Regions from separate parts of the Desulfosediminicola ganghwensis genome, predicted to be linked through region 2. Evidence: riboswitches for the same ligand, from Rfam matches in the RefSeq annotation. Region 2 holds a riboswitch; each other region holds the start of a gene.
The links. A riboswitch is a leader RNA that binds a small molecule or an ion and turns the genes downstream of it on or off. The one in region 2 is predicted to bind thiamine pyrophosphate.
Positions count from the first base shown of each region.

Region 1: it holds a riboswitch for thiamine pyrophosphate, as region 2 does, so the genes downstream of both, thiC (phosphomethylpyrimidine synthase ThiC) here and FCL45_RS13760 (thiamine ABC transporter substrate-binding protein) in region 2, are expected to answer to the same signal.
Region 3: it holds a riboswitch for thiamine pyrophosphate, as region 2 does, so the genes downstream of both, thiS (sulfur carrier protein ThiS) here and FCL45_RS13760 (thiamine ABC transporter substrate-binding protein) in region 2, are expected to answer to the same signal.

Region 1 is NZ_CP050699.1:1,254,375-1,262,086, reverse strand. Features, by position in the region: gene FCL45_RS05385 (crotonase/enoyl-CoA hydratase family protein) at 1-553, opposite strand, end outside; tRNA gene FCL45_RS05380 (tRNA-Asn) at 948-1,023, opposite strand; gene thiC (phosphomethylpyrimidine synthase ThiC) at 1,396-2,724, opposite strand; TPP riboswitch at 2,780-2,894, opposite strand; gene FCL45_RS05370 (acyl-CoA dehydrogenase family protein) at 3,182-4,951, opposite strand; gene FCL45_RS05365 (TetR/AcrR family transcriptional regulator) at 5,094-5,669, opposite strand; gene FCL45_RS05360 (sugar phosphate isomerase/epimerase family protein) at 6,149-6,931, shown strand; gene FCL45_RS05355 (epoxyqueuosine reductase) at 7,038-7,712, opposite strand, start outside.
Region 2 is NZ_CP050699.1:3,241,440-3,249,151, reverse strand. Features, by position in the region: gene FCL45_RS13765 (ABC transporter permease) at 1-1,064, opposite strand, end outside; gene FCL45_RS13760 (thiamine ABC transporter substrate-binding protein) at 1,358-2,407, opposite strand; TPP riboswitch at 2,534-2,643, opposite strand; gene FCL45_RS13755 (hypothetical protein) at 2,881-3,135, shown strand; gene FCL45_RS13750 (molybdopterin-guanine dinucleotide biosynthesis protein B) at 3,227-3,781, opposite strand; gene FCL45_RS13745 (TraR/DksA family transcriptional regulator) at 3,765-4,106, opposite strand; gene FCL45_RS13740 (amino acid permease) at 4,327-6,906, opposite strand.
Region 3 is NZ_CP050699.1:4,986,133-4,993,844, forward strand. Features, by position in the region: gene thiH (2-iminoacetate synthase ThiH) at 1-254, opposite strand, end outside; gene FCL45_RS21445 (thiazole synthase) at 264-1,043, opposite strand; gene FCL45_RS21450 (thiamine phosphate synthase) at 1,123-1,749, opposite strand; gene FCL45_RS21455 (thiamine phosphate synthase) at 1,814-2,407, opposite strand; gene thiS (sulfur carrier protein ThiS) at 2,409-2,609, opposite strand; TPP riboswitch at 2,715-2,809, opposite strand; gene FCL45_RS21465 (GlsB/YeaQ/YmgE family stress response membrane protein) at 3,165-3,413, opposite strand; gene FCL45_RS21470 (transferrin-binding protein-like solute binding protein) at 4,483-5,373, shown strand; gene FCL45_RS21475 (surface lipoprotein assembly modifier) at 5,397-6,617, shown strand; partial or broken gene FCL45_RS25425 (enoyl-CoA hydratase/isomerase family protein) at 6,781-7,306, opposite strand; gene FCL45_RS21485 (winged helix-turn-helix transcriptional regulator) at 7,546-7,712, shown strand, end outside.

The DNA.
Region 1 (7,712 bases), 2.0 Mb from region 2:
GCCCATATTCCGCCCCTTCAACTCCTGAGAAGAAACGGCCGGTCATGGTCAGTTCCTGGGCAATATCGACCCTGGTCAGGCGGGACAAGGTCACCATGCCGCTCATGTCGGGGATCAGCCCCCACTTCATCTCGAGGATGGAAAGTGTGGCCTCCGGAGTGGCAATACGATAGTCGCAGGCCAGAATGATCTGCATGCCTCCACCGAAGCAGTTGCCATGCACAGCGGCGATAACCGGAATTGGCATATCCCGCCAGACATGGGCAACGCGCTGGAATACGTTGTCTTTCGTCCATGGCAGCTTGGCAAAGAATTTCGGCACCATAAGTGGATTTTTCGCCACATACCCAAAGTCGAGGCCTGCACAAAAAGAAGGCCCATTACCTTTCAGGATGACGCAACGAATCGACCGGTCCTTACGAATCGTCCGGGCGGTACTGATGATCGCTTTCAACATCGCTTCATCCAGGCCGTTATGTTTATCCGGTCTGTTTAGGGTCACATAAGCTATGTGATCACGAACTTCTAACTGTACTCTGTCGGTATCGGTCATGGCGGCTCACTAGTATTGATTAGAAACATCCCGTTTACGTTCACGTAATATATTTATCAAAATGTGAATTCATTTGCCCGTATTTTCTGGTAATTTTCACTCGAAACGTCAATGAACCTAAAAATAAAACTTTTGGCTCAATCAGCTGTAATATAGCTATTATTGTTCAGCGGCACCCTTCGGCATTCTGAAAAGAAACAGTGAAGGAGAAACAGGCACAGAAGGTTTGACAGCTTTAACGTCCAGACTCAAAGCAGCAACCAGAACTGAGATAGAACGCAAAAAAGGCCGAACACCCTCTGGATGTTCGGCCTTTTCGGCAATGCTGGCCAGGGGAAACCCCTCTGGCCTATATGAAAAACACCCCGATTCCGGAATCGGGCTGAGTGGACACTGGCTCCCCGGGACGGACTCGAACCGCCGACAAGGTGGTTAACAGCCACCTGCTCTACCAACTGAGCTACCGAGGATTAGTCGAAATAACTCCACTAATACGTGGATTTATCCTGGAAAAAACGTTGCACCCCCAGACAGGGGAGGGCAAATTACACCATTTTTTTTATGGCTGCAAGTTTTTTCACTCTCTCTTTTCAATTTCTCACACCAAAGCATGCAAAGTAGCCCCCAACAACCGCTGTACATACTGGCTTCAGGCAGGAAATAGGAAAAAAATGCGCCCTGTAACTCGATTCGTTTTGGTTACTGATAAAAACAACAAAAACCCCAATCCCCAGACTGTTCAGATTGCGGCTTTATTGTTTGGTGCCAAGGTCGGAGCCGAACAGTGGAACTCCATTCGGCTCTGTCCCGAAAATGATATTAAAAAGCTAGTACTTCCGCTGTTATTGAGCTGACTTGCAGGCCGTAGCCTTGCTTGCTTCTTTCCTTTGATCCATCATTTTATACGCGCAAAATTCACCACACATAGTGCACGCACCATGGGCTTCTGCCAGCTCTGCTGTTGCACCTCTTCGTTTTCTGGCCAGATCTGGATCAAGCGCGAGTTCGTACTGTTTTTCCCAGTCCAGATTTTTTCTGGCCCGTGACATCTTGTTGTCCCACTCCATCGCACCGGGAATACCTTTTACAATATCAGCAGCGTGACCCGCTAGGCGGGTTGCCATAACACCTTCATGCACATCTTCTATGGTCGGCAGACAGAGATGTTCGCTGGGGGTTACATAGCAGAGAAAATCCGCACCGGCACTTGCCGCTATAGCGCCGCCGATTGCACAGCTTATGTGATCGTAGCCTGGTGCGACATCGGTCACCAGGGGACCGAGAACATAGAACGGCGCACCATGGCAGAGTCTCTTCTGTAACTGGATGTTGGTCTTGATCTGGTCAAGCGGCACGTGGCCAGGTCCCTCGATCATCACCTGTATACCGGCATCCCAGGCACGCTGCGTCAGCTCACCAAGGGTCAACAGCTCATGGATCTGGGCCCTGTCTGTTGCATCGGCAAGACAGCCCGGGCGGAAACCGTCACCCAGCGACAGAGTTGCGTCATAAGGCTTTACCAATTCCAGTAAGCGGTCAAAGTATTCATACAGGGGATTTTCCGCATTATTGTGCTGCATCCAGGCGCAGGTAAAGGAGCCTCCGCGGGAGACAACCTCCATGATGCGTCCCTCGTTGTCCATCTTCTCAAGTGTTGCCCGGGTAACACCGCAATGAACGGTGATGAAATCGACGCCGTCCTCAAGATGTTTCCTGATACCGTCAAAAATATCATCCACACTCATATCGACGATGGCTTTTCCTTTTCGAACAACGGTGTCGCATGCTGCCTGGTAAAGAGGAACGGAACCGATACAGATATCGGTTTCGGCAATGATTGCCGCCCGGATTTCATCGATCGGTCCGCCGGTGGAGAGGTCCATTATAGCGTCAGCACCTGCGGCTACTGCTGCTTTTGCCTTGGCAAGTTCGTTCTCAATGGAGGTATCGTCTTTACTGGTGCCGATATTAGCGTTGACCCTGGTTCGGATTCCCTTCCCTACCGCCAGCGGCTTTCCGCTCGTTCGCCTGTTGTTCCGGCATACTATTGCCGTCCCTTCAGCGATTCGATCTCGAAGTATTTCCGGGTCGAGACCGGCTTCTGCGGCTGCTATCGATACGTCCTCGGTCACGTATCCTTCACGCGCCAGTTCCATCTGTGTTTTATACATTGTTGTGCCCCATAGTGAAGATATCGAAGGGTTCGATCGGGGCGCGGCAGGATGCCGCGGACGATTCGACCGTTCCCTCCGCCGGTATTATCCGGATCAGGTTCAAAGGGTCGATTCGTTATTCTACGAAAAACGAAACTCTCAGTCCGAAGACTCCCCCAGGTCAATAAGCATGCAACTCTTTCTGATGGACAGTTGCATTGAACATTTTCCCGGGAAACTACCAGTCGCTCCTCGCCAGGTCAAGCTTTTGTGGAGAGCGTTGAGGATGGTGTGGATAAGAACCTGGCCTGCAAAACAAAATAACCAATGTCCAATCAGAGTTCTTTCCCACAAATAATCGACCACTGTAATCGTGGCCGATCTCGAATGGCGCGGGCACCAGCTTTTATCGTCACCTGCTTCAAACAAAGGTGGGGCGATAACCTGCCCCCACTTTATCAGGCTATGCCGTAGATCATGGATTCATCTCGTACTGGTCTTTCATGCTATACACATACGTTTCCCAGATGTGCTGCAGCTGCTTCGGGTTCACTGCCGGGCGTTTTACCATCCTGGTACAGATCTTCTGCTGGATGAAGCTGGTGGAGCCTTTGGTATAGAGTTGCAGGGCAAATTTCGAGAAGTCCCGGATCATGACCTCGAAAATCTGGTCGATGAGTGCCGGGTCAATCTTCATCAACTTGGCGTTTTCGAGGATCAACTGGCCATACACCACGAGGGTGAACAGTTCGCCGAGGTTGAGCAGAAAATCAAAATCCTTGATCTGTTGCTTGCTGGGCTTGCCGACAACCAGCAGGATCTTTAACAGCCTGATTTGCTTTTTGAAAATTTTGACGTTGGGCGAGTTGAACTCTTTGTAAATCGTGCGATAATCGTGAAAGCGTGTTTTGCCCAGGCCCTTGGTCGCCCCCTGCCTGAAAAGAAAATCGTCATTTACCGGCGCAGTTTGCCGCGGCGTTTCGCTATAGCTGCCCGGCTTGAAAAAATAATTGGCCATGAATTTAATAATAAGCGCCATGTTTACATGAACGGTACCCTCAAGTTTAGGGAGCGCCCTGATATCTCTGGCAGCCATCTCAAAGTACATATCCTTTTCAAAACCTTTGGCGGCAATAACGTCCCACAGTGCGTTGACGACATCTTCGCCCTGGGTCGTCACCTTCATCTTGACCATTGGCGTAAAGAGCAAATAGCGCCGGTCCTCGGTACCTGCGACGCGCATGTAGTCGATGGCCCTGAGAGCAAAAAGCTTCATGGCCGTAAGCCGCGCATATGCATCAATAAAAAGCTGCTGAACATGGACGAAATCGGTGACGTAATGGTCGAAAAGATGGCGGTTGGCAGCGTGGTTGATTGCCTCGTGGAAGGCGTGGCTACAGATGCCTATTGAGGCCCAGCCGAGGTTGAATTTGCCGACGTTGACAGTATTGAGCGCCATATCCCAGGCATCCCGCCCCCTGGCCAGAATGTCATTCTCGCTGATGGGGTAGTCGTTCAGCTTGTATTCTGCGACGTAATTTTGCGAATTTATGACATTTTTTACGAGTTCGTAGTTCTCGTGCTGGGAGTTGACTGCGAAAAAGACATAGTCGCCGGAATCATTGAACTTGCCGAACGTTGAAACCAGGGCCGCCTCGTTGGCGTTGCCGATATAATATTTCGAACCATTCGCCAGCCAGCCCGAATCAGACTGTGGGGTAAGCCCGACGTCGCTGGTGTAGATATCTGCACCATGCTCTTTTTCCGAGAGGCCGAAAGCAAAAATCTCACCCTCTCCCAGGAGGCGCGCAGTTTTATGTTGAATCTCCTCGTTGTTACTCATCCAGATGGGGCCAAGACCAAGAATAGTCACCTGCCAGGTGTACCAATAACTCAAACCGTAAAAGCCCAAAACCTCGTTGATGGCGCAATTCCTGGACGTATCCCAACGTTTTGCTCCATCACCGAACTTGGCAGGAGTAAGAAATGTGGCAAAGAGTTGCTCCCGATGCGAGAATTCGAGGAAGTCGGCGTACCAGACCCGTTCGTGATCGTCGTGCTTGAGCTGCTCCTTGCCCTTGGTCTCAAAAAACTCGATGGTCTTCAGCACCAGTTGCCTGGATTCGCTGTCAAGATGCTCGTAGGACACAGTTTTAGGGTTCAGGAGCAGGTTTCTGGTTACCTGGATACTCTCATCCTGCGCTGAGTCCTGGTTGGTTTTTGCATTCCCGCTATTGAGCAACATGGCAATACCTCCTTCAGGTTATAGATGATACTGATGAACAAGCCGCTGATATAAACTGGTTAACAAGCGTTAACTTTGTGGGCTAAAAAAAAAATCAGCATGCCTCTGCTCCGGCATGGAACCGATTTTCGCTTTATCCTTGTTATTTCAAGCCATGCAGCAGGCGCTGATACATCCGCCAATATTTTTCCTTCATTATCGTCGGCACATCAACGACCTTTTTTGAAACATACTGCGCGAAAAAGCCGTTACAGGTGCAGAGCAGCAACATGGCGACCTCCTCCGGATCATCGCGGCGCAGGCTGCCCTCAGCCATGCACTCCTGAATTCGTTCCACCATGAATTTCTGGCTTACGGTCGCGTCTTTGGCCAGTACCCCTTTGACCTTATGCTCGACGGTGTGATCCATGGTCAGAAAGAGTATCTCATGATATTTCCGCTGCTCGGTGGCAAAAGCGAAAAAACGCCTGGCTGCGAGATCGAGACGTTCCATCCCGGTTGTGCCGAGCAGGGCCGGCTGCAGGTAGGAATCGAAGGTTCTGAAACCTTCCCGCAACACCTGGTGGTGCAGGGCCTCCTTGTTCTCGAAATGACGATAGATGGCGGTGGCCGAGATGGCCGCCTTCTCTGCGACCTTGCGCATGCTCATGCCCTTATAGCCTTCAAGCAGATAAATGTCGCAAGCCGCATGGAGAATTGTTTGCTTTGTTCCAATCATGTTAACAGCTGTTAACATAGCCTGAAATGTATGGCAAGAATTTTCTCAAATGCATTTTTAATCAAAACAATTACAGTGAATTAACCGACCAGTGATATTGCCGGGCATTTCCTGCATCAACAAGGAGGAAGGAATGGTTGGCCGAAACACTCCCCTGCAGAGCAGATGATACGTATTCAACGTGTCCGTTAAAATGGGGGGAGGTTCACTCTGCCGAGCAGTCTACACTTTTATAGACTTTATTGCGTAGAGATAGGGAGAGATATCCAATGGATGATTGAAAACCTGTGCACTGCTCTTGCCCCTGACAAATCTTACCCTGGGGTGGCAAGAAGCTAGTCGGATTTTCTAACAGGCCATCTTTGCTTTACTATATATAGCTGGGACTAAACGCTCAGATGGATTAAATTCTTCTATGCGTGCTATTCTTTCAGAGACATTCTCACTTTCAGCTGAGGTGTTACATGCAATATGGTGCCATGAATTTTCCAGTCAGACCGATACTGGAAGAAATCGAGATAATTTCACGGTTGGGGTTCGACTATCTCGAGCTTGCCATGGATCCCCCCATGGCACATCACAGTATCGTGGCATCGAACAAGGCAGCCATCTCCCGGGCTCTGAAAGATTCCGGGCTGGGATTAGTCTGTCACCTGCCCACCTTCGTGACAACTGCCGACCTCACAGCAAGCCTCCGTCAGGCATCATTTACAGAAATGCTCCGTTCCCTCGACGTTGCGGCCGAAATGGGCGTGAAGAAGGTTGTCCTTCATCCCAGCATGGTTATTGGCATGGGCTCCTTCATTCTGGAAACAGTCAAAGGGCATTTCTTTGATTTTTTGTCCGAAATGGTCACCGTCAGCCAGCACTTGAAGATATCTATCTGTCTCGAAAACATGTTTTCACGTAACCTGCTGGGCGTGGAACCTGAAGACTTTGAAGAAATCTTCAGGCTATTCCCTTCTGTCAAACTAACGCTGGATACCGGACACGCCAATATCCATGACCACCAGAAAAGTCGTCTGCAAAAATTCGTTCAACTGCATGGCGCCCGCATCGGCCATCTTCATTTCAGTGACAATCACGGCAGACGGGACGACCACCTGGCTATTGGAGAAGGATCTGTCAATTTTGATGAATTGGTGCGGAGCCTGCAGGGCGTCGGATACGACGACACCCTCACTCTCGAAGTGTTCGATGCCAATCGCAACATGCTTGTTGATAGCCGTGAGCAAATCAAAGCGATGCTCGAAAACCGGTAGCGGCAACCCATGCCCCGAATCCACTCATCGGTAAGCAGTGTTGCCGCGAAGACGGAAAAGATGCATCTGTAGTCGTTCTGGCCTGAATCCTTTCCGCAGGTAGTATTCAGGCAGAACCGACCGGGCAAATCAGCTCGCATTTACGACAGTATTGAACCAGCTCCATTGCGCCGTTTGCATGCTCATCAGCGCCTGTCGATTCTGCTTTTGACTCATTTTCAACCATTTGCAAATTGCAGCATATTCTATCGTATACACCACTTCTGCCGGGTAGCGATTCAACACCCAAGGTATCTGAAAAGTAAACCTGTTGCGAAAATGCTCCCTGGGGACATGCCTTGCGACACGGCATGCTGCACTCCCCGCAGTGATCAAAGTCCAGACCACCGGTGGAGGGTATGTCTTCTGCCGACAGGATGACCCGCAACCTTACTCTGGGACCATACTCTGGCGTGATCAGCATATTATTTTTCCCAATACAACCCAACCCGCACAACACAGCCGCATCTTTCATAAATACACCGCCACGTTCGACATTATAGGGAACTTTGAAGCAATCGATGTGCTGCTCGGTTTCAAGCCATTCCACCAAACTTGACATTGCCCGGATGAGCAGTCTATTCCCTTCAGTATTTCCAACGGAACCGTTTTTGCTAACCCACCAGTCCAATTCAGGTTTCTCAGCAGGATGATATATAGCTATCACTATTGCTGATCTTGCTGCTTCCGGCCATTGCACCGAATCCCGCACAATCGTTCTTTGGTTTTCCTTATCGCCATC
Region 2 (7,712 bases):
GCTACAGCCTTGATCGGCTCAACGAAAAAGACTGAGTGGGCCTCGGTGGAAAACAGCGCTGAATAATAGACCAAGGTCAATCCCTCTTGCCCCGTAAACGAGCGCAACACCAATGCCATCAGGGGGGTTACCAATAGCAGCAACATAATGCAGACATTACCGATGATCATAAGCCTGGCAAAAGAAGTTACGGGGCGCACAGCGCCCCCTGCCACAGAGGCAGAGTAGAAAGAACTCTTCGATTTTGTGTCAAGCCTGGCGTATATCCACATCAGGATAAAATTGATAGTTATCTGGATGAGCGATAAAGCGGCAGCCATAGGCAGGTTAAACATCTGCACAGCCTGACGATATATCTCGACTTCGATAGTGGCATAACCTGGGCCACCAAGAATGAGAACCACCCCAAAGCTGGTGAAACAGAAAATAAAAACCAAAAGCCCGGCGGACCCAATAGCGGGCAGGAGCAATGGCACGGTAACCCGTAAAAAAGTCTGCCAGGGTGATGCCCCAAGCATCCGCGCCGCCAAACGGAGATTAGGATCGAGACCGGCCCAGTAACTTGATACAATGCGGACAATCAGTGAATAATTATAAAAAACGTGAGCGAGTAGAAAAAAATAGACAGTCTGGTCGAGCCTGATTGGAGGCACGCTGAAATTAAACACATTTATCAGCAAGTCATTCGCCAGCCCATTCTGCCCCAAAAGTGCCCGAAAGGCTGCGGCAACAACAACGGTTGGCAGCACGAAAGGAACCGTCATGACTGCCTGCAGAAGACTCTTGCCGCGAAATTGGTATCTGGCAAAGATATAGGCTGCAGGAAGGGCAATCAGCAAAGTCAGCAAGGTGGAAAGTGCCGCCTGCCAGATGGTGAACCAGAGAATACGGAAATAAACAGGACTGGCGACCAGTTTGGCAAGCCTTTCAGGTTGCCAGCTGCCCTCCGGTAAAAAAGAGAACAGCACGATCTTGGTTAACGGATAAAAATAGAACAGTGCCAAGAAAACCAGAGGCAGGGAAAAAACCAGCCACCGCAGCGAATTTCGAGATTGTTCATTCACCAGTACAACCCCAGTAACAATATACCTTTAACCAGCATTCCCCATGACCACTATGTAAATTTCACCAACATGCAGGTTATACAACCTGCGTAGTCAAGATGTCGCCAATGCCCTGGAGCCAATCCCCTTGCACTGCTCATTAATCTAATTTTATTCACATTTTCCAATCAAACAGGCTGCCTGAATCTGGTGCAACGAACTCCGCGCTTTCCTATACCTGTGCCGATGAGATATCGGGGTTATGCTTTAATGACTGGTTGTTTTAAAGACTACTCGAGACCCAACATCCGTAATTATCGCAACATCACGTTTGTCCAATCCTCCAGCCATTTTTCCCTATTGGTCTCGATGGCTGCGGGATCGACCTTTAACGGTTTCTCTGCGACTTTTGAATACTTTATAAATATTTCAGGAAGATTAGCTTCGCTGTTGGCCGGATAGACAAACATTTGCAGGGGAATGTCCTCCTGAAACGTTTTGCTGAGCATGAAATCGACAAATTTTCGGGCAACCGTGACATTTTTGCTCCCTTTCAGGATTCCCACAAATTCGATCTGCCTGAAAGCGTTGTCATCGGTCACTAATGCCACGGTTGGAGCCTCTTCAGGCTCAGTCTCAGCATAATATACAGTTGCCGGTGGGCTGGTAGCATAACTCACCACTATAGGGCGATCCCCCTCTGAAGCAGCTGTGAAGTGTCCGAAGTAGGCATCAGACCACCCCTGGGCAATCAGCACCTTATTCTCACGCAACTTCTTCCAGTAATTAAGATAATCGCCCTCGCCAAACTTGCCTATGGTTGCAAGCAGAAACGCCATACCCGGAGAGGACGTAGCCGGATTCTGCACTGCAATGAGGCCTTTATACTCCGCCCTGGTCAGATCTGTCAGGTCAGTTGGTGGGGCTATCCCCTTTTCCTTAAACCAGGCTTTATCGTAGTTGAGGCAAACATCACCATAACTCACAGGCAACAACCTGTTTTCATTATCCAGCTTTAATCGATCGGGGATCATTTCCAGCATGGGAGACTGGTACGGTTCAAAGATATCTGCACCGATAGCTCTGGATAGAAAAGTGTTATCTACCCCGAAGAAGAGATCCGCCATTGGGTTATTCTTAGAAAGGATAGCCTGAACAAGAGCAGCCCCGGCATCACCTGACTTTAAAAACCGAACAACAACGTCATTTTCTCTTTCAAATTCGGCAATAACTTCTTTACTGACATTAAAACTGTCATGGGTCATCAAAGTTAACGTCTGTCCTGCATGGCACCAGGCAGGCAAAATGAACACGAGAGCAAAAATTAACAATACTCTCTTCAACTTGCAAATCGCTCCATTCATACTTATTTCCTTTAAAGTGAAATTTTGCCCGGAGAAGCAGTTCTGATCTGCAGTTTTTACAATCAGATACTACTTTCGGGCAGAGGAGCGTGTGCAATAAAAAAAGCCACCCCCAGAGCGGAGATGGCTGAAAGCCACACTTTTCCCTCCGCCGGCATTATCCGGATCAGGTTAAGCGGTCGGGCCCTTTCAGACCCCTCTCAGCCTGGTTATTCCAAGCTCCCGCGTATCAACTTGTACTTACAATGATTGACCGTACGATTAATGGTATGTCATGCAGATTAAGCCGGCAACATAAAATTGAATACCTCAACGTATTCAGAGAGTAAACTGACTGAAGCAGTTACCTGCAGCCAATAAATCGGTCTGGAATTTGCATAACTTGTGACTACATATTATCTTCACATCAGCTACGCAATGAATTGCGACAGCTATGAGATACTCCCAAAATCAACTATACTACTTGAAACACTATGATTTTATCTGATATCTACGCGACCATTTATCAATTTATCGTCAGTTACCCCATCATTGCCGCCATTGTAGGAGTGGTCCTTTTGGTATTCCTCTGGCAAAAGCCGTGGGAATTTTTGCGTATCACTATACTGGTTCTGATAATTGCAGCCGCCGGATACTATTTTGCCTTACTGACAATGTCGGCAGATTATGGTTCGGACCAGAAACGAGCAATTACTACAGAGAGAGAACAACAGTTAGAAGCTAATTAGCCCGAATCCCTCATGCGCACTTCAGGCTAAAGAGAGCTCCAGGGTGATACGTACCACCAGACACCAAGCCGCCTTATTATTTGAAATTACCTCAAGGGATCAGTTGCCAGCAATTGCCATCTACGATTTCTATAGAATTGAGTTCAGAAAAACCGGAAGTGCCATCTGAAACCACCACCAGATTCGCCCTGGCAAGCTGCGCCAACGCCCTCGGTTTTATCTCGCCTGATACAGAACGCACAACAATATGAATAGCAGGATCAACCACCGACCTTAAACTGTTTGATTCACATACAACAAGCGCATTATCGGGAATTCTTTTCGAGAATTCCCGATACCCTGCCTCTATCCCTGCGTCATCACTTCTAAGATAGAACACTTTTTTCGCACCTGCCCGTAGCATACGGGAGGTATCCTTTGGACCATTAAGGCGATTTTCTTCAAACAGTTTTCCTTCAAGAAAATCACGGCTGTGATCCCCATGATAAAGATGCTCGTCCGGGAAAATAGCAGAGACCTTCAACGCATAGATGTCATATTCAGCTGAAAACGATTGTATCAGGCGGCAGACGAATTCGGTTTTACCAACATTTCTGCCGGCGCCACCAATGATTACCAGATTTTTTTCTCTAGATTTTTTCAGCACAGTGCACACAGAAAGGGTTGGCCGGGTCAATCTCGAGACGGCGACCTGCAATCTCTTCATCGTACATGGCACAGTAGCCAAACTCCCCCTCTTCAATTCGTTCAAGAGCTGCCTCAATGCGGGTAAGTTGTATCTCTCGTCGTCGCTTGCCTTCAAGTGCCATAGCTTGAGATTGCATGGCATCCATCCTTGAGAGGCGTCCTACAGTTGATTGATCCAATTCGACAGTGCGGGTGGAGGCCTGACCGGCCTTTTTCTGCCCGATCAACTCTTTCCGCTGCTGCAAAAGTAGTTCCGTCAGTTTGTCTATATCTATTCCACTCATAACCAGCTGCCTTTCTGGTAGCAATACCCCGATGAAAAATTCCACTCACTGAAAACTATCAGATCATAAAAAAAGGTTCGCACCTGTCTGCCGACCTAGGACAGTTCAGGTGCGAACAAGAGGTTTCAGAGTCAACGTCAATCGGCATCATAGCTGATTGAACACTTCTTGGAAACACCAAAGCGTAAGACCACCGGATGCAGGTTCTTGGTATCCTAATTCATTGGCGATCTACTCCGCCCCCATCTTCCGGATTATCGTGTTCTGTATTCTCTGCTTCATCGTCTTTAAGCTCTGAAGTTCCTCCTTCAGCTTCTTTGATTGCCAGATCGACTTTAGCCTGTTCACGAGCCATTCTCTTATCAGCAAGTTCCGATTTTTCACGTGCCTGCAGGGCGAGTCGCAACTGATCGACAAGATCCTGGTCGAGCGTTGAGCCACCGAGCTCTATCTTATCCATCTCCGTCCTGGCTTTAGCTGCCGCATCAGCAGCAGCCTTTTCAGCCTTTTTCAATCTTTGCTTCAGGCGGTCGAGATTATCCTGCGCTTCAGCAAGATCACCCGCCTCCCCTTCTTCCGGTTCTGCACCCAGATCGACTTCCTGTCCGGCCTGCACCAGTGCCAGCAAACCATTGGTGTGTTCGATAATCTGGACATTATCGCCAAATATATCAAATACACCTTCGCTTCTTATGGTAACCCCCATAAAGGTGAGTTCAGCATCAGCAGAATATTTTGAGATAGAGTGATGATTTGCATTTTCCACCAGGATCATTTCCGCATTGATGCGTGTTTCACCTATGGTTTGCTGCAGATCAGCAAGACTCTTTTCCGACAGGTCAGAATAATTGGTAGCCAGTACCCGAATGGTAGCACCATCCCACCGCTTATCTCTGGTAGTGAGATATGCCAGTAGCAACATCAGCCGGCTCGTTGCATCACCTCGCCACCAGACATCTATTCTCCGTTTTTCAGGCTCGACAAGTTCAACCTCATCCCAGCTACGCTGATCGCCTTTGAAAATTACAAGATGGCATCCCGCTCGATAACCACTCCTAAGATATTTCACATAATTCCTTGTGCGGGCAACGGAAGTATCATCTTTATCTTCAAGCCAGTTGAGGAGTATTGTGTTCGCTTTTATGGGACCTAAACCAAACGACTGAATAAGCACGTCCAGGGATAGTAGAGCATCAGGACTGGCAATTACTCGTGAGAAGATGTCAAGCCGGTGACTTTCCACTTCCCTTTTCAATTCAGCAGCCGCCTCAAGCCTCCTTTTACGACTTTGCGCCCCTTCTCCCTCAATAAATTGCACCACAGTGGTTAAACCACTTTTTCCCTCAAGCCAGCTTGCAAACTCAAGCAACCTTCCCCTTCTTTCCCTGGTGGCAGAGAAGGCCAGAATATATGGTCTCCAGTCCCTTGGATGATCAGGGTCCGAACCTGCCTCGAGAAGAAGAGACCGTACTTTTTGTAAATTATGGGAACGTTGACTGTCGGCCCAACGAGCCGGACGGGTGGTTCTCCGCAAATATTGATATATGGCAAAAAGAATAGCGATAGCCGCAATACCATATTCCCAATCTATGGCCAACATCACCCCCAGACACGCTGCGGCCCCGGCCAGACTGATGTTTTTATGGTACCATTTGAATCGCGGCCTGAAGGAAGGGCTGGAGGCTCCTGCTTCATAATAGGTTGCGTAATTCAGCAACCCGTAAGAAATCAGAAAAAACATCGAAACCAACCGGGCTATCAGGTCGAGTTCACCTAAAGCGATAGTTGCAAAAGCAATAGCAGCCGACAAAGCCACTCCTCTTTGAGGGTTGTCCGTTTCAGCACTGCCTTTGGCAAAAGGATTCAGAAAAAGGAATATTTTATCTTTGGCGAGGGATTGCAGTATGCGCGGCGCACCTAAAAATGAGGCCATGGCAGATGAAAGAGTGGCTGCAATGACACCGGCATCGATAAAGATACCCATGTACGCAATATCAGCCATCGCACCATAATCGTTCTGCAGTATAGTAAGCGGTCTGCTGGCTGCAAAAAGAATCGCTATGGTTACGTAAACTACAATGGACAGTCCTACAGCCACAAATGTTCCAAGCGGTAAACTTTTTTCAGGATATTTCAGATCTCCCGACATGCTTACCCCTTGGGTAAAACCGGTAACCGCTGGAAAGAAAATAGCGAATAGTACCCAGAATGGTGCGGCATTTTGTGGACGTGCGAGGTTTTTGGCCAACAACCCACTATCCCAGTTCGCTACTCCCCCGATATAAAATGAAGTCAGAGCCAGCACCAAAAATGCCATAACCAGATACTGAAACTTCGTGGCCAGGTCGGCACCAACCCAGGCTAAAAGGAACAGAAGAGCCACTGCAAGCGCGGAGATCATTTGAGGGAGACTTGACGGACCACCCGGGAAATAGCCAGCGACAACTTCACCAAACCCAATACAATAAAAGGCAATTGAGACCGACTGGGCAAGAAAGAGCACGAATCCCAGCGCCCCTCCAAACTCGAGGCCAAGGGTGCGTGAGATGAGGTAGTAATCGCCTCCACCTTTCACTTTGAAATTTGTGGCAATCGCCGCAAGGGAAAAGGCAGTCAGCACCGATATACTATTAGCCAACCCAATGATGAGCAAACCATACATCAAGCCTGTGCTACCTACCACATAGCCAAGACGCAGAAAAAGGATTATGCCGAGAATGGTAAGGATGGAAGGAGTAAAAACGCCGGCAAAAGTCCCTAATACGCCAACTTGCTCTGGCAAAGCATTCTTTGGCTGCATAGATTTTCCCTATTCATATTATCTTCATACCAGATAGTGCCACTACAACCTCTGGCATAATTTAATATTTACAACAAACCATTCGGAATCAGCAATCTTTTAGCTGGTCGAAGACCAGTCTATGACTGGTGAACTAACTCACAGAATGCTCCATGAAATATTGTATCAGTTCGAAGCAAAATCAGAAAATGACCGACTCGTACGCCAGACTTTTTTATCGCTGAGACAATTTGTATTGCCAGTTCAGCTGACATTAGCGCACATCCGGGGAAAGACGCAGGAAAGCCCAAAACCGAGACTGCGGGTCAGTCTTTTTTGTGTGTGTTGCGGGGAGTAGGTCAGAAGACAGAAGGATGGGAGATACTACCAGGAATGAATATCCGGGCATAATCGGAATTACTTATATTAGTGCATACCTGATCACCCAGTAAAATCCTATGCCAACAACCAGATAAAACCCGATACGTAAGAACATAAAGGTAATTGATTTTGGTGATCTATGTGACAGATAATGTTTACGAAAGCGCAATTCTGAAATAACCTGTGATGCTAGATACAGCAGACAAAAACCGACTATTCCGATAATGATATAAGGAGAGAATAACAACTCGCTTGGTGTACTGTTACCGGAATAGATATCTATAACGATAATAAAAAATATCAGGAGCGGGAGAAGAATAGTTATCCAGCCGTTGGATCGCTCATCTTTCAACTTCCTGAAAAATGCCCTTTCTTCATCGGAAAACCTATTATCCATAACAAACTCACACTGGTTACTGATTGGTTCTTATACCTGCGGGGTTTCC
Region 3 (7,712 bases), 1.7 Mb from region 2:
GTACAGTAGTTGGAAAGATAGAGCGGAATATAGAGCTGGATGGTTTTACCAAATCTTTTCTGGGTAAGCTGCATCGAGCGCTGGGCCATCTCTTCGAGAAATGGCGCAGCCGCAGGGGAGATCAGAGCCTTAAAATCATCAAGCCCAAGACGTTCTTTGGCCAGGGCTCCCCGCACATCACTTTCCGTTTTAGCAACAATTGAATCGCTGGTTGCCTGCCAGTCATGGCGGATTAATTCATCATAAAAACTCATAACACCCCCTTACTCATTATCAAGAAAGGCAGTTAAGGGGCTGCTCGCCTCGGCATTGTCGCGTACCTCTGCCAGTCTCGCTTCATATGCCATACGACCGGCTTCAACCGCCATTTTAAAAGCTTGTCCCATCTGCACCGGGTTAAGTGAAACGGCAATTGCGGTATTGACCAATACAGCATCGGCACCAAGCTCCATTGCATACGCGGCATGGGATGGAGCCCCTATTCCCGCATCAACCACAACCGGCACCTGTGATTGCTCGATAATGATTTTCAACATCTCTGCAGTCTGGATACCTTTATTGGTGCCAATTGGTGCTCCTAGGGGCATAACAGTTGCCGCCCCGGCCTCTTCCAGCCTCTTGCAGAGAACAGGATCTGCCTGGATATATGGCATAACGATGAACCCCTGTTTTACCAACTCCTCGGTAGCCAGAAGCGTCTCAACCGGATCAGGCAGCAGGTATTTAGGGTCGGGGTGAATTTCTAGTTTCAGCCAATTGGTACCAAGTGCCTCTCTCGCCATCTGGGCCACAAAAACAGCCTCCCTGGCATTACGCACGCCAGAAGTATTTGGCAGCAACTGAAGCCTCGGATGATCGAGATGACGCAAAATATCATCATTGTTATCTGCCAGATCGACACGCTTCAGCGCCACCGTCACCAACTCACTCTCCGACGCGATGATGGCATTGCGCATCAGATTGTTTGAAGCGAATTTGCCGGTTCCCGTAAAAAGACGAGACTCAAATGTGCAATCTGCTATTTTCAAAGAACTTCCACTCACGATTCTTCTCCTGAGATATAGAGTAACCACGCATAATACGCATATATGATTTTGGGATTACAAAAAATGCTGCGTAAACTTATGAAACCTGTTGCCTGATGGCAGCTATCCTGCTCTGGGGATTTTCGGCATCAAGAATGAGTGATGAAATGGCAACACCATGGACACCTGAAGAAATAAGCGGTGCGATATCTTCAACCGCAATTCCGCCAATGGCGACAATTGGAGTTGTAATCCCCCGCCGCCGGCATTCCTGCATTATGGTCCGATACCCCTCAAGCCCAAGAGTCGGGCTCAGATTCTTTTTGGTTGAGGTAAATCGATACGGCCCGAGCCCGATATAATCGACGCCTTGCTTGTGTCTCAGCTCAATATCTGCAAAAGTATTGCATGTCCCGCCAATGATCGCCGAGCTACCGAGCAAATCCCTGGCCATTTGAGGCTCACCATCATCCAGGCCGAGATGAACGCCGTCGGCACCAAGTTCCGCAGCCAGCTCAATGTCGTCGTTGACCATAAATGTTGCCTTGAAACTCCGGCAAATCTCGGCCACCTCCTTACCTACTGAAAGCTTCTCATCCCGATCGGCATCTTTAAAACGAAACTGCAACCAATCTATCCCTGCGCGACAAACGACCTCCGCTTGCTCCACAAGACTGGAATCAGGGCGTGGGTCTGTAATAAACTGAATTTTTCCAGCAATCATAATAATTCTATTTTTATAAGAAATTTAAGGTACTCTAATCATAGCGACCAGACAGAATCGTGGCTCAGATTCGGTCGGCAATCTTCTGCAAATTTCGAAAAGCACTTACCCGCTCGACCACTCCTTCATGCTGCCAGATAGTGCCAAGAGCGGCAGCACCCCAGCAAATACTGGAGGAAAGTTCAGGAAGCTTTTGTGCAGTTATACCCCCCAGGGCAACCAGTCTTCTGCCGGAACTGTTCGTACAGTTGTGCAGTTCATCAACAGAAACTGCCGACAAATACCCCTGCTTGGACACCGAATCAAAAACCGGGCTGATAAAGAGATATTCATAGATACCGGCCAAACACTCGACTTCTTCTATGGAATGGCAGGACCTGCTGCGACTGTAAGCAGGCGTGGTGCTACACGGATGAATCGATCTGGAGGGAAGATGAGCTCCGCGAAGCTGGTATTTTTCCAACAAATCATAATTGGAATGGATCATTATCCTGGGGTGGTGAGCCGGATCAATCCCATCCAGCAACTCAGCCATCTGAAGATTACTCCACCCAGGTTTACGCAGGTGTAAAATCTCAAGACCTGCTGAAAATAATGCGTTAATTGTCTCTGTCTCCGCACCATCAAAACCGGGAGTGGAAATAACCAGCAGTTTCATCTCAGCCCCCCTGAGTCGCCATAACAAGCATTACCACATCGCCGTCAGACAGCACATGGACTGGCCAATTATTCTTGGGGATAACTGCATAGTTGACGGCTACAGCGAGACCTTCTTCCGTCATATTCAGCAAATGCAGAGCATCCTTTACGGTGGCCTCTTCGGCCAGCGCATACTTCTGATCATTAATTACAACGTGCATGATTTACTCTTATTCATTGTGCTGAATGTTAATAGCTTACAAACTTTGCCGCAAAAGGCGAAAAACAGAGACCAACACAATTCAAATCGAGGGGGGGGGAGGAGGTGGAGAAAAACAATGATTCCCTACGCCGGCATTACCCGGATCAGGTTAAGGGTATAATCTCAGCTCGTAATCCACGGGCACCCCTGTTCTTTGAAATGTAGCTTGTTTATTACTGTATAGAGCAAAAGAAAGCTCGAAAAAAACTGACACAAATTGATGAGCGAAATTGGACTGGCTTACAATTATTTGTTTCAACAAACTTAAAATTTTAACCCAAAATGGGCCATGGATATGGATCCATGGCCCCTCCAACTCTCTCTGAATTGTAACGCATAAAATTTTCTAAATTATAACTACAAAGAAAAACAGGCCCTTTATCATAACATTGATTAAGAGCCTGTATATACATCAAAATGTTTTCTGATTACCCCTGAGAACCAGCAACCACTGGCCGGGAGTGAGGCGTGGGGCATCACATTGATGTGTGAATGAACCGGCAACTACGACAAGCTATTTTTTTATCATTCGATACCCTAAAAGTAATAAAACGGCACCACCAGTAGCTATGAGCAAGCTGGAGAAGTTGAAACCGGTTACGGTGCCGAAGCCAAGCCTGGTTGAAATGAAGCCACCCACAAAGGCACCTACAATTCCGATAATAATTGTTACGATAAAGCCACCGGGATCAGCCCCCGGCATAATAAATTTCGCTAACAAGCCCACAACCAGGCCAAGGAAAACCCAAGAGAGAATACCCATATCCTGCCTCCATAATTTAGCACCACTTTCATTTGAAATGACTTCTCGAAATAGATGTAGAGGACTCACGTCTCGACAAGTCCCATCTTGCTATTATCACGAAAGAGCAAAAGCTTGCCCACATAGCCTAACATTAAAAACGCTTTCACTCATGTCCAGCAGGCATTTGTCATACCCCAGTGGCAGAATCGGCCAGTGCACATTTGATAAAACACTGCAATTCCCTGCCACCAGCCTATATCGAGAAATAATACTATGAGATTGCTATATTACATAACCTAGAGCCACTCCGGAGGAGGAGTAACACCGGTAATGATGCAGTAAAGAAAAATTATTTCAACGGGCCTTTTTTACCGAGTCATGTCTTCAATTGCCAGAAACCAGCTTTGGCTCCGGGTGTCTCACACTTCGAATCTGACGGTATGACACCAATGGGCCCAATTTCGATTATCCAGAGCCTTTCTAATAATAGACCCTTAATACATGCCACGAACCACACCACATTTTCGACCTGTCGTGCGATACCTCTCTTGATATTTTTCAGATTAGCTCTGAAGCTCAGCAAAAGCTGGTCAGGAGTTAGGCGTGAGATGGCAGGCGATTACACCGTGAACATTGAATTCAATCTGTTCTTCACTTCATACGCTGAATGTTACATCGTAAAATCGTTGCAACCAAAGATGGCGGTGATGTAGTCCTTCCTCCCCCCCTTTCATCTCCCATCACAAATCGTAATCTGAGGTTCAATCGCAATATAATTTTTTTTTAAAATTTTTCCGTCACTTACACAACCATCAAACCACCTGCAATTCGAGGCAATTCAAGCGATAGTTGCCTAACAACTTAAATCCGTTTAACAAGTAGGCCGTATTTTACATTGACACTACATCAATTTGTTATAAATATAACTACACCTAACTATTATCAAGAGCATCTACGACTATTTACACGAACTACAATATAAAGAGAGCATTATCCGCCAAAACCTCCATTGCTCTTGCACCCCCAAAGACCTTAAAAGGACCGTGGAAAATAGAAACACCCAAATAAAACAGAGGGAGAATATGAAATGAAACTTTTACAGGCTTTCTCAGTTGTTAGCTGCAGCTTGGGCCTTTTGACTCTGACAGGTTGTGGCGGTGGCGGCAGTTCAACCGATACAGCCAATGACATAGCCCCCCAACCTTTTTCTGAATCAGGATTATCCGCCGGATTTGATGTTGAGATAAGTGACGGTACTGTTACCGTTACAGACCAAGGTATCAGCTCTAATTCCACAGCAGAAATTGAATATAATTCCAATGGCGATGTGCAAAGTGTGTCAGTCACCACCCCTAAGGGAACCATTGATTGGAATGATAATTCCGGCACAATAAACCCTATCACAGATAATTCAGTGATACTTGTTTTAAGCGACGATAGATCCAAGCTGGGAGCATTTTCAGATCCATATAATGCAGGCTTCGACTATCAGACTTTTGGTATATGGTTTAACAAAGTTGACGATTCCAACAGGTCTTTTGAGGCAATCACAATAGGTACACTAACGCCTGACAGCGCAATCCCCTCGACAGGAAGTGCGACATTTAATGGATCAACAACTGGTTTTTATATAGATACGGGATATGACGATCCGTTTCTTACGCAAAGTGATTTGGAACTTACCGCAGATTTCGAGAATAGAAATGTAACCTTCACTACAAGTAATACTCAAAAGTACAATTTGGCCGATACTGGTGGATTCACCGATGCTTCAGACCTTGATATAACCAAAAATACCTTAAGTATTAGTGAGGGATCCAATAAATTTTCAGGGCAATTAACGACGGATAATGGACTTACAGGCGGTGCAGAAGGAAAGTTTTACGGGCCAAATGCTGAGGAAGCCGGTGGAGTTTTCTCATTGGTTAGCACATCAGGCGATTCAGGATATGTTGGTAGCTTTGGAGCAGTAAAATAAGTCAATAAATTGAAATTTGCTCTATGACATTCAAAAGCCTCTTTTTTCTGGCTATGCTTTTACTGGGAAGCGGAGGCTTCTTTTTTCCAGCATCTGCTGTCGCCGCGCAAAAGGTAGTTCTCCAATCTGACGCAACAGACCCACTGCAGGTTCTCTTTGAGGTTGGTCTTGTGGAGCTCAACAAGGGGAACACCGAATCCGCAGTTCAGATATTTCAGGCCCTGGCCCAGCAATCACCAAGCCCTCGGGTTCAGCTCGAACTGGCCAGGGCTCTCTACCTGGATCACAAATACCGATCAGCGAGAGAACTCTTTAACAGCGTACTGGACAGGCCGAACATCCCCTGGGCCGTCAGAAGAAACATTGATGTCTATCTTGATGAGATAGACTCACGACTTGGCTTTGTACACCTCGATTTCGCCCTGGTAAGTGACAGCAACCCCTGTAATTTCACCGACAAAAAAATTATTACCATCCTGGGACAGCCCATGGAGGTTATTGAGCCTGAGAATAATGAACAAATTTGGGGAATCAATTATTCACTGAGAGCTGCCCGTGCCCATTTCGATGATAACTGGTTGGTCACATATGTAGACGCTTTTTTTACCGATTATGAAGGAGGTGATTTCGATAGATTCGGCGCGAACGTGGGAATTCAGGTTACACCTCCAGCATTTCCTGAAATGCGATTTAAGGCAGGGCTCAATGAAAACTTCTACGCTGGTGATCATTTTTATGAATACCCATATGGAAATATCATATATTCGCCAAATAAGTTTTTAAATTACGACCTTAAATTTGACTTCGAACTAGGCTATCTCAAAGTCATAGACGCAAGTTATCTCGATGCGGTCAATACAACTCTCACAACCAGCCTTAGCACCAGAAACTTCGGGAAGATCCGCTGGACTGCGGATCTCTATCTCGAAGGTTCCCACACTGATGAAAAGGCCTATACATATTACGGGGGCTCAATAGGTGCGACTCTCTATTACTCCATTATTGATTCCCTGGAACTCCGCCCATCGTTGTCTTTCGGCAAACGTACCTACCAGGGAACCGATCCTTTCTGGGGACAAACCCGAGACGATGATATTATCAAGATCAGCTTTTCAATAGTTAAAAGCAACCTGCAGATATTCGGCTATACCCCTGAAGTTGGTATCGCCTATCAGGAGAACTATTCCAACATAGATTACTACAACTACTCCAAGGTTGCGCTCATCACAAACTTCACCAGATAATCCTGCCTTTATGAATCACGGTGAGAACTCTGATTCACCCTGAAACATCAACCACGCCACTGATCCATCCCGCACCAGAGCATTACACAAGGTTTACCTCAGCCGGCCCGGCTGTTTTTCTGGCAAGCCCCCGGAAATCATTCAGTAGAATGGGGTTGGATGGGTCAAAATCCCGTGCGCCCAGAATGATTTCCAGGGCCCTGCCAAGCCCGGCCTGCCGTGCCATGCGTGAAGCGCCACCGCCGCAGGGCAGAATGCCCATGCCAACCTCCATCTGCATAAACTTCGCCTTGCCGCGAGCGGCAAAACGCATATAGCAGGCCAGGGCAAATTCGTGACCGCCACCCCGCGCAAACCCCTCGATTTTGGCAATGGTGGCCTGGGGCAGTTTACTGATTCTCTCCAGCGTGGTCTGCAGATAGAGTAGCTCAACTTCTTCACGGGAGACCGCTTTGGTCGACATATCCTTCAAAAAATTTGTGTCGGCATGTGCCACGAAAATCTCAGGGTGCACAGACTGAAACACCACGACCTTGACACTGCGATCTGCCTCAAGCAGTATCGGCCAGGCGATTCAGGTCGTCAAGCATTGGAATGCCCTGAATAATTACCGGCGGATAATCAAAAGAGACGGTGAGAATTGCATCTTTTTGTTCAGCCTTGAATGTCGTAAACCCTTGGTAATTCATCTGCTCCCCCTTACATCTTTTTTGTGAAATATAAATAATTCAAATTTCCAGGCGACAGTTCCACTCTGCAGATTGTTCACCCAACAAATTCAGATCATACCCAACCCTGCACCCTCCTCTGCCGAGTGAGCATAACGGTTATTTGTTGACCACATGAAGTATAGGAAGTACATGCTTGACGTGCAAGTAGGCATAATTTAATTACGTAGTATCAAAAAACATACTATTGCGGAAAATCAATGCGTCACGACACATATAAATGCAACCAGGGATGCCCGGTTGAGGCAACTTTGGAATTGATTGGTGGAAAATGGAAAGGGGTTATGCTCTACCATTTACTGGAGAAGACATATCGTTTTGGTGAATTGAAGCGGATGATGCCGGGAATAACCCAGCACATGCTGAC